3 regions of the Mesorhizobium sp. WSM4829 genome follow, and region 1 is predicted to be linked to each of the others. Evidence: predicted binding sites of a transcription regulator. Region 1 holds the regulator's gene; each other region holds the start of a gene.
The links. Region 1 encodes PhoB, which activates phosphate uptake and scavenging genes when phosphate is short. Its sites were predicted from a motif close to TGTCATNNANCTGTCAT; they were not measured.

Region 1 (3,274 bases):
GTCCAACGCCGAAGCACTGTCAACACCAATTCTGAGGGATTTTGACGTCCTGTCGGGGCTTTTTTTCGAGCCTCGGAATAAATAATGACAGCCCCTTCTGCTTCTGCCAGTATTTGTCGCACATTACCGACGGCTTCCGATTCATGAGCGGCCGCGGCGATGAGGAGGAAACAAAAATGTCGGTGGGAATCCGTCATGACGATCTGCGCCGGCGCAACCGGGCGATGGTGATTTCGGCCGTGCGCCGGGCAGGCCAGCCGTCGCGGACCGAGATCGCCGCGACCACCGGCCTCAGCCATTCGACCATATCGGCGATCTCTGCCGACCTGATCCAGGAAGGCATCCTGGCCGAGAGCAAGGCGAGCGAGACGGTTTCGCTGAAACGCGGCCGGCCGCAGGTCGGCCTCAGCCTCAATCCGCAAGCCGCTGCGGTGTTGGCCGTCGTGTTGTCGCTGAATTTCCTGTCGGTCGCCGTCATCGATTATGCCGGACAAGTGGTCGCCGAGGACCAGCGCCGGCTGGACACGCTGACCATGTCGCGCGACGCGCTGATCGGCGAATGTGTCGCCATCGTCCGGCGCCGGCTCGAAGATCCCGACCTCGATGTCCAAAGCGTCGCCCGCATCGCGCTGGCGATCCAGGGCATCACCGATTCCCACGCGCGCGCCATGTTGTGGTCGCCGATCACGCCGCAGACGAACATCGCCTTCGCCGACATTCTGGAACGCGAGTTCGGCATCCCGGCCATCATGGAGAACGACTGCAACATGATGGCCGTGGCGCTGCGCTGGCGCCACCCGGATCGCTACCGCGATGACTTCATCGCCATCCTGCTCTCGCACGGCATCGGCATGGGGCTGGTGCTGAAGGGCGAGCTGTTCACCGGCACCCACTCCTCAGGCGGCGAATTCGGCCACATGATCCATCGGCCGGGTGGCGCGCTTTGCCGCTGCGGGCGGCGCGGTTGCGTCGAGGCTTATGCCGGCAACTACGCCATCTGGCGCAACGCAAGGCTGTTGAGCGAGAACGCCGAGCCGGTCGCCGATGTCAGCGACGCCGAGATGCGGGCACTGGCGGCCCGGGCGCGCGAGACGGACGGACCGGAGCGCGAAGCCTACCGCAAGGCCGGCGAGGCGCTCGGCTTCGGGCTCGGCAGCCTGTTTGCGCTGATCGATCCGGCGCCGGTGGCCATGGTCGGCGCCAGCGCTACCGCCTTCGACCTGATCGAGCCGGCGCTGCGCGAGGCCATCGCCCAGACCGCCGGCGGCCAGCATTCGGGTTCGATTTCCTTCGACACCGAGCCGAACGAGCTGCCGCTGATCCGCGAAGGCTGCGCCATGCGGGCGCTAAGCTTCGTCGACCAGGAGATTTTCGCGCCGAGCATCCAGGCACGAGCCGGCTCGGTCGGAAAGAACGTGGCTTGAAGGATTCCCGGGTCGCGACTTGGGGTGTGTTGAGATTCAGGTCAGGCCGAGTCGAGAATGGTGGGTTCCGAGATCCGGAGCGGAGCGTACTTTGGGGTACGCCGGAAGCGCAGGTATCAGCTAGTCTTCCCTGATCGCATAGCCGGCGCCGCGGATGGTGCGGATGACATCGGGCATGCGACCATTGTTGACCGCCTTGCGCAACCGGCCGACATGGACGTCCACCGTGCGCTCGTCGATGTAGATCGTCTCGCCCCAGACATTGTCGAGCAACTGGCTGCGCGAGAAGACCCGGCCCGGGTGCCGCATCATGAATTCGAGCAGCCGGAATTCGGTCGGCCCGAGCCGGATCTCGCTCTTCTTGCGATAGACCCGGTGCGATTCACGATCGAGCATGATGTCGCCGACCTTGAGCACGCTGGACAGCACTTCCGGCTTGGCGCGGCGCAGCAGCGCCTTGACCCTGGCCATGAATTCCGGTGTCGAGAACGGCTTGACCAGATAGTCGTCGGCTCCGGTCGAAAGGCCGCGCACCCGGTCGCTCTCCTCGCCGCGCGCGGTCAGCATGATGATCGGCAGCCGCTCGGTTTCGGGGCGCACCCGAAGGCGCCGGCAAAGCTCGATGCCGGAAACCGCCGGCACCATCCAGTCGAGCACCAAAAGATCGGGCACGTTTTCCTGCAGCCGGATTTCGGCCTCGTCGCCGCGCGTCACCACCTCGACCTGATAGCCTTCGGATTCAAGATTGTAACGGAGAAGGACGCCCAGCGGCTCTTCATCCTCCACCACCATGATGCGCGGCGCGATCATCGGCCGGTCACTCCTGTCATGTCGCTGGCGCCGACATCGTCGTTTCGTCGAGCTTCGGGCGATCCGCCGGCAATTGCTGCCCGGTCACGACAAAATAGGCGTTTTCGGCGATGTTGGTGACGTGATCGCCGATACGCTCGAGATTCTTGGCGCAGAACAGAAGGTGCGTGCAGGCGGTGATGTTGCGCGGATCCTCCATCATGTAGGTCAGGAGCTCGCGAAAAACCGCCGTGTATTTCACGTCGATCTTCTGGTCGTCGGCGCGCAGTTCCTTCAACGCGCCGGCATCGCGCGACACATAGTGCTCGACCACGCCGCGCAGCTGCACAAGAACGAGATCCGCCATCGCATCGATACCGTGCGACAGATTCCGCGGCGTCGCGCTCTGCCCGACTGCGCTAACCCGCTTAGCTATGTTCTTGGCCAGATCGCCGATGCGCTCGAGATCGCCCGCCATGCGGATTGCGCCAACCACGGCGCGCAGATCCTGCGCCATCGGCTGCCGCTTGGCGATCAGCGTGATGGCGCTGTCGTCGAGCTCGCGCTGCCGCGCATCCATGATGGCGTCGTCCGAGACGACGCGCTGCGCCATCGCATTGTCCGACGCAAGCAACGCGCGGATCGAGGCTGCGACCATCGCGGCGGCGAGCTCGTCCATGTCGCGGATCAGCCGGTCGATGTGCTCCAGTTCCTCGTCGAAAGATGCGACGGTGTGTTCACCCATGGTGCTGTCCTCGTGTTCGAAATTCGCCGGACCGCTCAGCCGAACCGGCCGGTGATGTAGTCCTGGGTGCGCTTGTCGTCGGGGTTGGTGAACATCTTGTCGGTCGCGCCCTCCTCGACTAGGTAGCCGAGATGGAACATCGCCGTGCGTTGCGACACGCGCGCCGCCTGCTGCATCGAATGGGTAACGATGACGATCGTATAGTTCTGGCGCAGTTCGTCGATCAGTTCCTCGACGCGAGCGGTGGCGATTGGATCGAGCGCCGAACAGGGCTCGTCCATCAGGATCACTTCCGGCGACACGGCGATGGCGCGCG
Region 2 (3,274 bases), on a different contig from region 1:
TGTCCGTGCGCGACAAGGAGAGCGGTTCCGTCTCGCATCGCGCAATCGCCCGCGACATTACCGCACGCAAGCACGCCGAAACGTCACTGATCACCGCCCGCGAGCGAGCCGAATATGCAAGCCAGGCCAAATCGCGCTTCCTCGCCACCGTCAGCCACGAGATCCGCACGCCGATGAACGGCATCATGGGCATGGCCAAGCTGCTGGCGGACACCGGGCTCTCGCCGCAACAACGGACCTATGTCGGCGCCATCTCGACCTCGGCCAGCGCGCTGCTGGCGCTGATCGAGGACCTGCTCGACTATTCCAAGATCGAGGCCGGCCGCTTCGATCCCGAACCGCAGCCAATGTCGGTGCGCGAGATCGCCGACAACATCGTGGAACTCCTGGCGGCGCGTGCCTTCGCCAAGAACATCGGCCTTGGCTGCCATGTCGAACCCGACGTGCCGCAGATGATATCAGCCGATCCTGGAAGGGTCAGGCAGGTGCTGCTCAACCTCATCGGCAACGCCATCAAGTTCACCGACAGCGGCGGCGTGTTGGTGAGCATCGCTCGTGCCCGCACCGAAACCACCGACCGCATATGCTTCACCGTCACCGACACCGGTCCCGGCCTGCACGAGGACGACTTGGAGCGCATCTTCGAGGAATTCGAACAGGCTGACGGCACGTCGACCCGCGCGCATGGCGGCGCCGGGCTCGGTCTTGCCATCTCCAGGCGCCTGGTGATCGCCATGGGCGGCACGATCTCGGTGTCGAGCCAGCTAGGCCAGGGTTCGGAATTCGTCTTCGAAATCCCTGCAATATCGGCCACCGCGCCGCCGCAGAGCCGTCGGGATGCGCTGTCAGGGCGGCGCGCCGTGATCCTGTCGAAGAACGCCATCGAGGCCGACGCCATCGCCCGCACCATCCGCGCCAATGGCGGCAGGGTCGATCTGGCCACCACCGCCGCCCAGGCAGCGTCCTTCGCCGAAGGCTGCGACGTGCTTTTGGTCGATGCGGCCATGGAGGAAGGCGACGGCAGGTTGCTCAAGCGCCTTCGCCAGAGCGGCTTTGCCGATTGCGAGGCGATCACACTGATCGCACCGACCGACCGCGGCATGCTGGGCGAGTTCCGCGCCAGCGGCTACGCCACCTTTCTGGCAAGGCCGGTGCGTGGCGAAACGTTGCTTCGCGTGCTTTTGACCAGCAGCGTGCCTGCCCTCACCCAGCCGCAGCCGGAAAAGCGCGGCGCACCAACCGCCCGCGCCATTGGCGGCCGGCGGCGGGGCCTGTCCGTGCTGATCGCCGAGGATAACGACATCAACGCCATGCTTGCCCGTGCCACGCTGCTGAAGGCCGGGCATCGCGTGAAACTGGTCGGCAACGGCAAGGCCGCCGTCGAGGCCATCACCGGCACCGACCACAAGTACCGCTTCGACGTGGTGCTGATGGATCTGCACATGCCTGTCATGGACGGGCTGGACGCGATCGCCGCCATCCGCCGGCACGAGGAGGAGACCGCCGTGTCGCCGGTTCCGATCATGGTGCTATCGGCGGACAGTCAGGAAACGACCCGCCACGCAGTGCTCGCCCATGGCGCCAGCGGCTTCGTCACCAAGCCGCTCGACCCCGACGCGCTTGTCCATGCGGTCGAGGGTCACGTGGCCGCTTGATCCGCCGGCTGTCCTTGCCTGGCTTACCTGCAGAACATAGCCGGTTGAAGGGTTGCCCAGCCGACGAAGTATTGCCGGCAGGGCCGTATCACGGTACTGTCACAATCCTGTTGCACCTACGCCGTATCCCCGTGCCAAGAGGGATGGCTCGAAGGAGAATCACTCGTGCATACAGTTATGCCGGAATGTGACGCTCGGCCGAACGCCAGGGGTGCTTTGCTCACCGGGCGCAACGTCGATGCTGTCATAAAAGGCGAAGCGCTTGGCCGTATCGGCAACCTCGAAGTGCGGCTCGCACGCAACGAGGCCGAGATCGCCGCCGCGCAGGAAGTGCGCTACCGGGTGTTCTATGACGAGCTCGGCGCCAGGAAAACCCTGTTTCAGGTGCAGGACCGCCGCGACGCCGACCATTTTGATCCGCTCTGTGATCATCTGCTCGTCTTCGACACCTCGCTGTCCGGTCCCGAGCATCGCCGCATTGTCGGCACCTACCGCCTGTTGCGGCAGGAGATCGCGGCAGCGGCCGGCGGCTTCTATTCCGAGGGCGAGTTTGAGCTGACCAATCTTATCGCCCGCCACCCCGGCCAGCGTTTCCTCGAGCTCGGCCGTTCCTGCGTCTTGCCGGAATACCGCTCGAAGCGCACCATCGAGGCGCTCTGGCAAGGTATTTGGGCCTATATCAACCATTATGGGATCGGCGTGATGACCGGTTGCGCCTCGTTCCCCGGCACCGTGCCGGCGGCACACGCCGAAGCGCTGACCTATCTCGCCCATCACTGCCGGACGAATTCGGCCTGGGACGTGCGCGCCGTCGCCGGCCGCTACTGTTCCATGGATTTGATGCCGATCGAGGCGGTCAACGCCAAGGCCGCGATCGCGGCGATGCCACCGCTGGTCAAGGGCTATCTGCGCGTCGGCGCGCGCATCGGCGACGGCTGCGTCATCGACCGCGAATTCTCGACGGTCGACGTGTTCGTGGTGATGCCGGTCAAGGAGATCGGCGCCCGCTACGTCAGCTATTATGGCGGGGAAGCCCAGCGCTTCGCCGCCTGAATTCCAATGAGTAGCGAATAGCGAGTAGCGAGAGTTCCGCCAATTCGCTGCGGATCGTTGTCCCTATTCGCTACTCGCCCTCATTTCACGGAATATCTTCCGGCCGCCGGCCGGGCCGGCTCTTGTAGGACGGAAAGGCCCAGCCGAACTTAAGCGCGCCGCCACGCACGCAGAAAGCGGCTATGAAGCCCACCAGGCCCGAGGCGAGCGGCGGCAGTCCGGCGAGATCGCCTGTTGTAAACAGGATGGCACCCGCAAGGGCGGCGGTGACATAGATTTCTGGTCTCAAGAGCACCGAAGCCTCACCGGCCAGCAGGTCGCGCAAGATCCCGCCGAACGTGGCGGTGAGCACGCCGGTAACAACGGACACGACCGGCGAGCCGGTGATGGCCAGGCCCTTGGCGGCACCCATCACCGAAAACGCGGCGAGGCCGACGGCGTCGAGCCAGAGCAGTAATTTCCAGCGGGATTCGAGACGGTGCGCCCCGAAAAAGACAAGCATCGCCACCACCGCGCAGATCAGCACATAGCCAGAGTTGGTAACCCAGAAGACCGGCAGATTGAGG
Region 3 (3,274 bases), on a different contig from region 1:
CGTAGAGCGAACCTTCGCTCATCACCCGGTCGACGCCGAGCGCCAGCTGCTCGACGATCTGGTCGAGGCGCAGCGCCGGCACGGAACGGTCGCCGCGGCGGCGGTCGGCGAGCAGGGCGTGGGCGTTGGCAATGGCCGCTTCACCGCCTTTTACCGCGACATACATATCACGCCTCCATCGTCTTGATGCGCGTCGTGCGCGGCAGGCAGGCAACGCCTTCCGGGGTGGCGAGGATAATGTCGACACCACGGGGGAAACGCTGATTGTTCTGCTTCCATTGTTCGACGAAGTGGCGCGGCATCTGCGCCGGCGCGATTGTCGCGGTTGTTTCGATGCCAGGACCTTCGAGCAGCAGAGGGCCCCCTGAGGCGAGATCGCTGACCTGCAGGATCAACGTCGTCGAGCGGTCGGGATAGTCCTGGGTGCCTTGTGAAAAGCCGTCGAGCGCCATCATCTCGGCCGGCGTGGCGATCAGCGCGAAATGCGCATCGGCTGGCGTGTGGGCCAGTGGCGCGCCGGTGTGGAAGCCGAGCCAGGATTTCACCGCTGCTGGGGCCTGCAAGACGAGGTCGAACCAGAGCGGCGTGTCGTTGTCGCACAGCGCCAGCGCGATGGCGCCCGCGGTGGCCGACAGCGGCGCCGGCGGGCGGGCAAAGGCCGGCAGAGGCTGCAGGGTGCCCGGCCGCGCCATTGCGTCCATCACGGCGCGGAACACCGTCTGGGCGTCGAACACCGGATCGACAAAGCCGCCCTCGATCGCCTGGGTTGCGATGTCCATCAGTCTTCTCCGCGTACCATGGTGAAGAAATCGACCTTCGTTGCCGCCGTCTCGGCGCGCCGCCGCTCACGTCTGCTGGCCAGTGCGGCCTGCAGCGGCGCAATGAGTTTGCTCTCGACCTCGTTGCGGCGGGTGGGATCCTGCCAGAGCGCGTCGGCGATCGCCGCCAGTCTTGCTTTCTGCTTGTCACGGCCGAGCGCGTAGCAGTGGCCGACTTCTCCCGAGGCCAGCCGCACCGTCGCGCGGGTGACTGTCGCCTCGCCGACGTTGAAAGGCGCGCCGCCGCCGCCGATGCGGCCACGCACGGTGACCAGGCCGGTTTCGGGGCCGCGCAGGAGCTCTGCTTCCGAAGGCAGGCCGGCTTCGTTCCAGAGGCGGACGATATCGTCGCCGGTCGATTGCGCCAGCGTCGCCATGACCGCCTTGCGCTCAAGCTGCTGATCGCGCGCTTCCTGTCCTCGCATGGTTGACATTCCCTTGCATCGAAAATTCGTCTATTGATATAGACAATTATACAAATTATATCTATTTTCTAATGCGTGTCCATGACGGATGGATGACAGGGCCGAAAAGATCGGGGCAAAGAGATGATCGGTCAGCAGATGGCCAGCAGCTTGGAGCGGCGCAGCGGCGTCTCGCTGTGGCGGCAGATCGCCGACCAGATCCTGCATTCGATCGCCGTCGGCGACTTTGCCGAGAATGCTGCGTTGCCACCGGAAGTTGCACTGGCCGAGCGCTATGGCGTCAACCGCCATACGGTGCGCAGCGCCATCGCCGCACTGGTGCAGGATGGCGTGCTCAGGGCCGAACAGGGGCGCGGCACTTTTGTGCTGTCGCGCAAGCGGCTGTCCTATCCGATCGGCGCCCGCACCCGTTTTTCGGAGGGCTTGCAAGGGCAGGCGTCGGAGCGCCGCAGCGTGCTGCTCGAATCGGCGGTCGAGCCGGCCAGCCGGCGCGTCGCCGAAGGGCTGGGGCTTGCCAGGGGCTCGACTGTCATACGCCTCGAGACACGCGGCGAAGCCGATGGGCAACCGGTCTCGCGTGCCACCGGCTGGTTCGATGCGGCTCGCTTCGCCGGCATCGATGCCGCCATGGCCGAAACCGGATCGGTGACCGCCTCATTCCAGCGTTTCGGCATCGGTGACTATCTCAGGCAATCGACGGTGCTGTCGGCCCGTCATGCGGACGCCGCCGACCTTGCCGATCTTAATCTGCAGCCCGGCGCCATCGTGCTGGTCACGGTCGCCGTCAACGTCACGCCGGACGGCCAGCCGATCCAGTTCGCCGAAACGCGGTTTCCGGCCGAGCGCGTCGAGCTCAGGATATCGGCGCTTTAGGTCCGGTCTTATCCGACCTGGATGACGGCCTTGATCAGGCCGGATTTCGCATGTGCCCAGCGGGCGAGGTCGCGCGGCGTGTCGCCAAGCGTCGTGCGATGGGTGACGAGCTTTGCCAGCGGCACAGCACCATCGCGGATCGAGGCAGCGACATGGTCGAAGTCAGCGCGCAGAGCGTTGCGGCTGCCGATCAGCGTCATCTCACGCTTGTGGAATTCGGGATCGGAAAAGACGATGTCGTCCTTGACGACGCTGACCAGGACCAGCGTCCCGCCATGCGCGACATGGGCGAAGGCCGACTGCACGGACTGGGTGTTGCCGGTGGCATCGAAAATCACGTCAAAACCTTCGCCGTTGGTCGCCTCGCGCACCAGATCGGTCGCAGACTGCCGTGATGCGTCGAGGGTGGCGAAGCCGAGTTCGCTTGCAGCAAAACCCAGCCTCTCCGCACTCATGTCGAGCAGCGTTACGTCGAGGCCGGCAATGCGGGCAAACAGCGCCGTGCCGAGGCCGATCGGCCCGGCGCCGATGACCAGCGCGCGCGCGCCGGGATCAGCCAGCGAGCGCCGCACGGCATGCGCCCCGATTGCCAGGAATTCGACGGCGGCGGCATCGGCCAGCGACAGGCCGTTGGCCGGGTAAAGATTTTGCGCCGGCACCAGGATCCGTTCGCACATGGCGCCGTCGCGGTGGACGCCGAGCACTTCGATCCCGACGCAGCAATTCGGCTTGCCTTGACGGCAGGCGATGCATTTGCCGCAAGCGAGATACGGGTTGATGATCACCGGCTCGCCCACCGGCAGGTCGACGCCTTCGCCGGCCTCGATCACGGTGCCGGAGACCTCGTGACCCATGATGCGGGGATAGGCGAGGAACGGATGCTTGCCCTCGAAGATGTGATAGTCGGTGCCGCAGATGCCGACATGACTGACCGCGACCAGCGCCCAGCCCGGCGGTGGTGTGCCCGGCGCCAGGCGGTCTTCCACAACAAGATCGCCGGGCGAACGGCAGATGACGGCTTTCATGCTTTGATCCAGTCGGTTCATGGCGTCGCCGGCCCGATCGCCGGGCCGGCGGTTGTTAAGATGGTCTACTTGCCGCGGCGGCGCAGGCCGTCGAAATAGACGATGACGATGATCAGCACGCCGGTGATGATGC

Region 2: olsB (l-ornithine N(alpha)-acyltransferase) is a predicted target of PhoB. The motif match lies at 1,753-1,769, and genes of this name have one in related genera.
Region 3: phnF (phosphonate metabolism transcriptional regulator PhnF) is a predicted target of PhoB. The motif match lies at 1,325-1,341, and genes of this name have one in related genera.

Annotation. Positions count from the first base shown of each region.
Region 1 covers NZ_JBVVQJ010000006.1:161,747-165,020, forward strand. The annotation lists gene AC0L17_RS08425 (ROK family protein) at 177-1,424, shown strand; gene phoB (phosphate regulon transcriptional regulator PhoB) at 1,545-2,234, opposite strand; gene phoU (phosphate signaling complex protein PhoU) at 2,251-2,958, opposite strand; gene pstB (phosphate ABC transporter ATP-binding protein PstB) at 2,994-3,274, opposite strand, start outside.
Region 2 covers NZ_JBVVQJ010000051.1:4,992-8,265, forward strand. The annotation lists gene AC0L17_RS30885 (response regulator) at 1-1,655, shown strand, start outside; gene olsB (l-ornithine N(alpha)-acyltransferase) at 1,833-2,708, shown strand; gene AC0L17_RS30895 (trimeric intracellular cation channel family protein) at 2,794-3,274, opposite strand, start outside.
Region 3 covers NZ_JBVVQJ010000030.1:15,212-18,485, reverse strand. The annotation lists gene AC0L17_RS24645 (carbon-phosphorus lyase complex subunit) at 1-166, opposite strand, end outside; gene phnH (phosphonate C-P lyase system protein PhnH) at 168-779, opposite strand; gene phnG (phosphonate C-P lyase system protein PhnG) at 779-1,243, opposite strand; gene phnF (phosphonate metabolism transcriptional regulator PhnF) at 1,367-2,116, shown strand; gene AC0L17_RS24625 (zinc-binding alcohol dehydrogenase family protein) at 2,125-3,141, opposite strand; gene AC0L17_RS24620 (ABC transporter permease) at 3,207-3,274, opposite strand, start outside.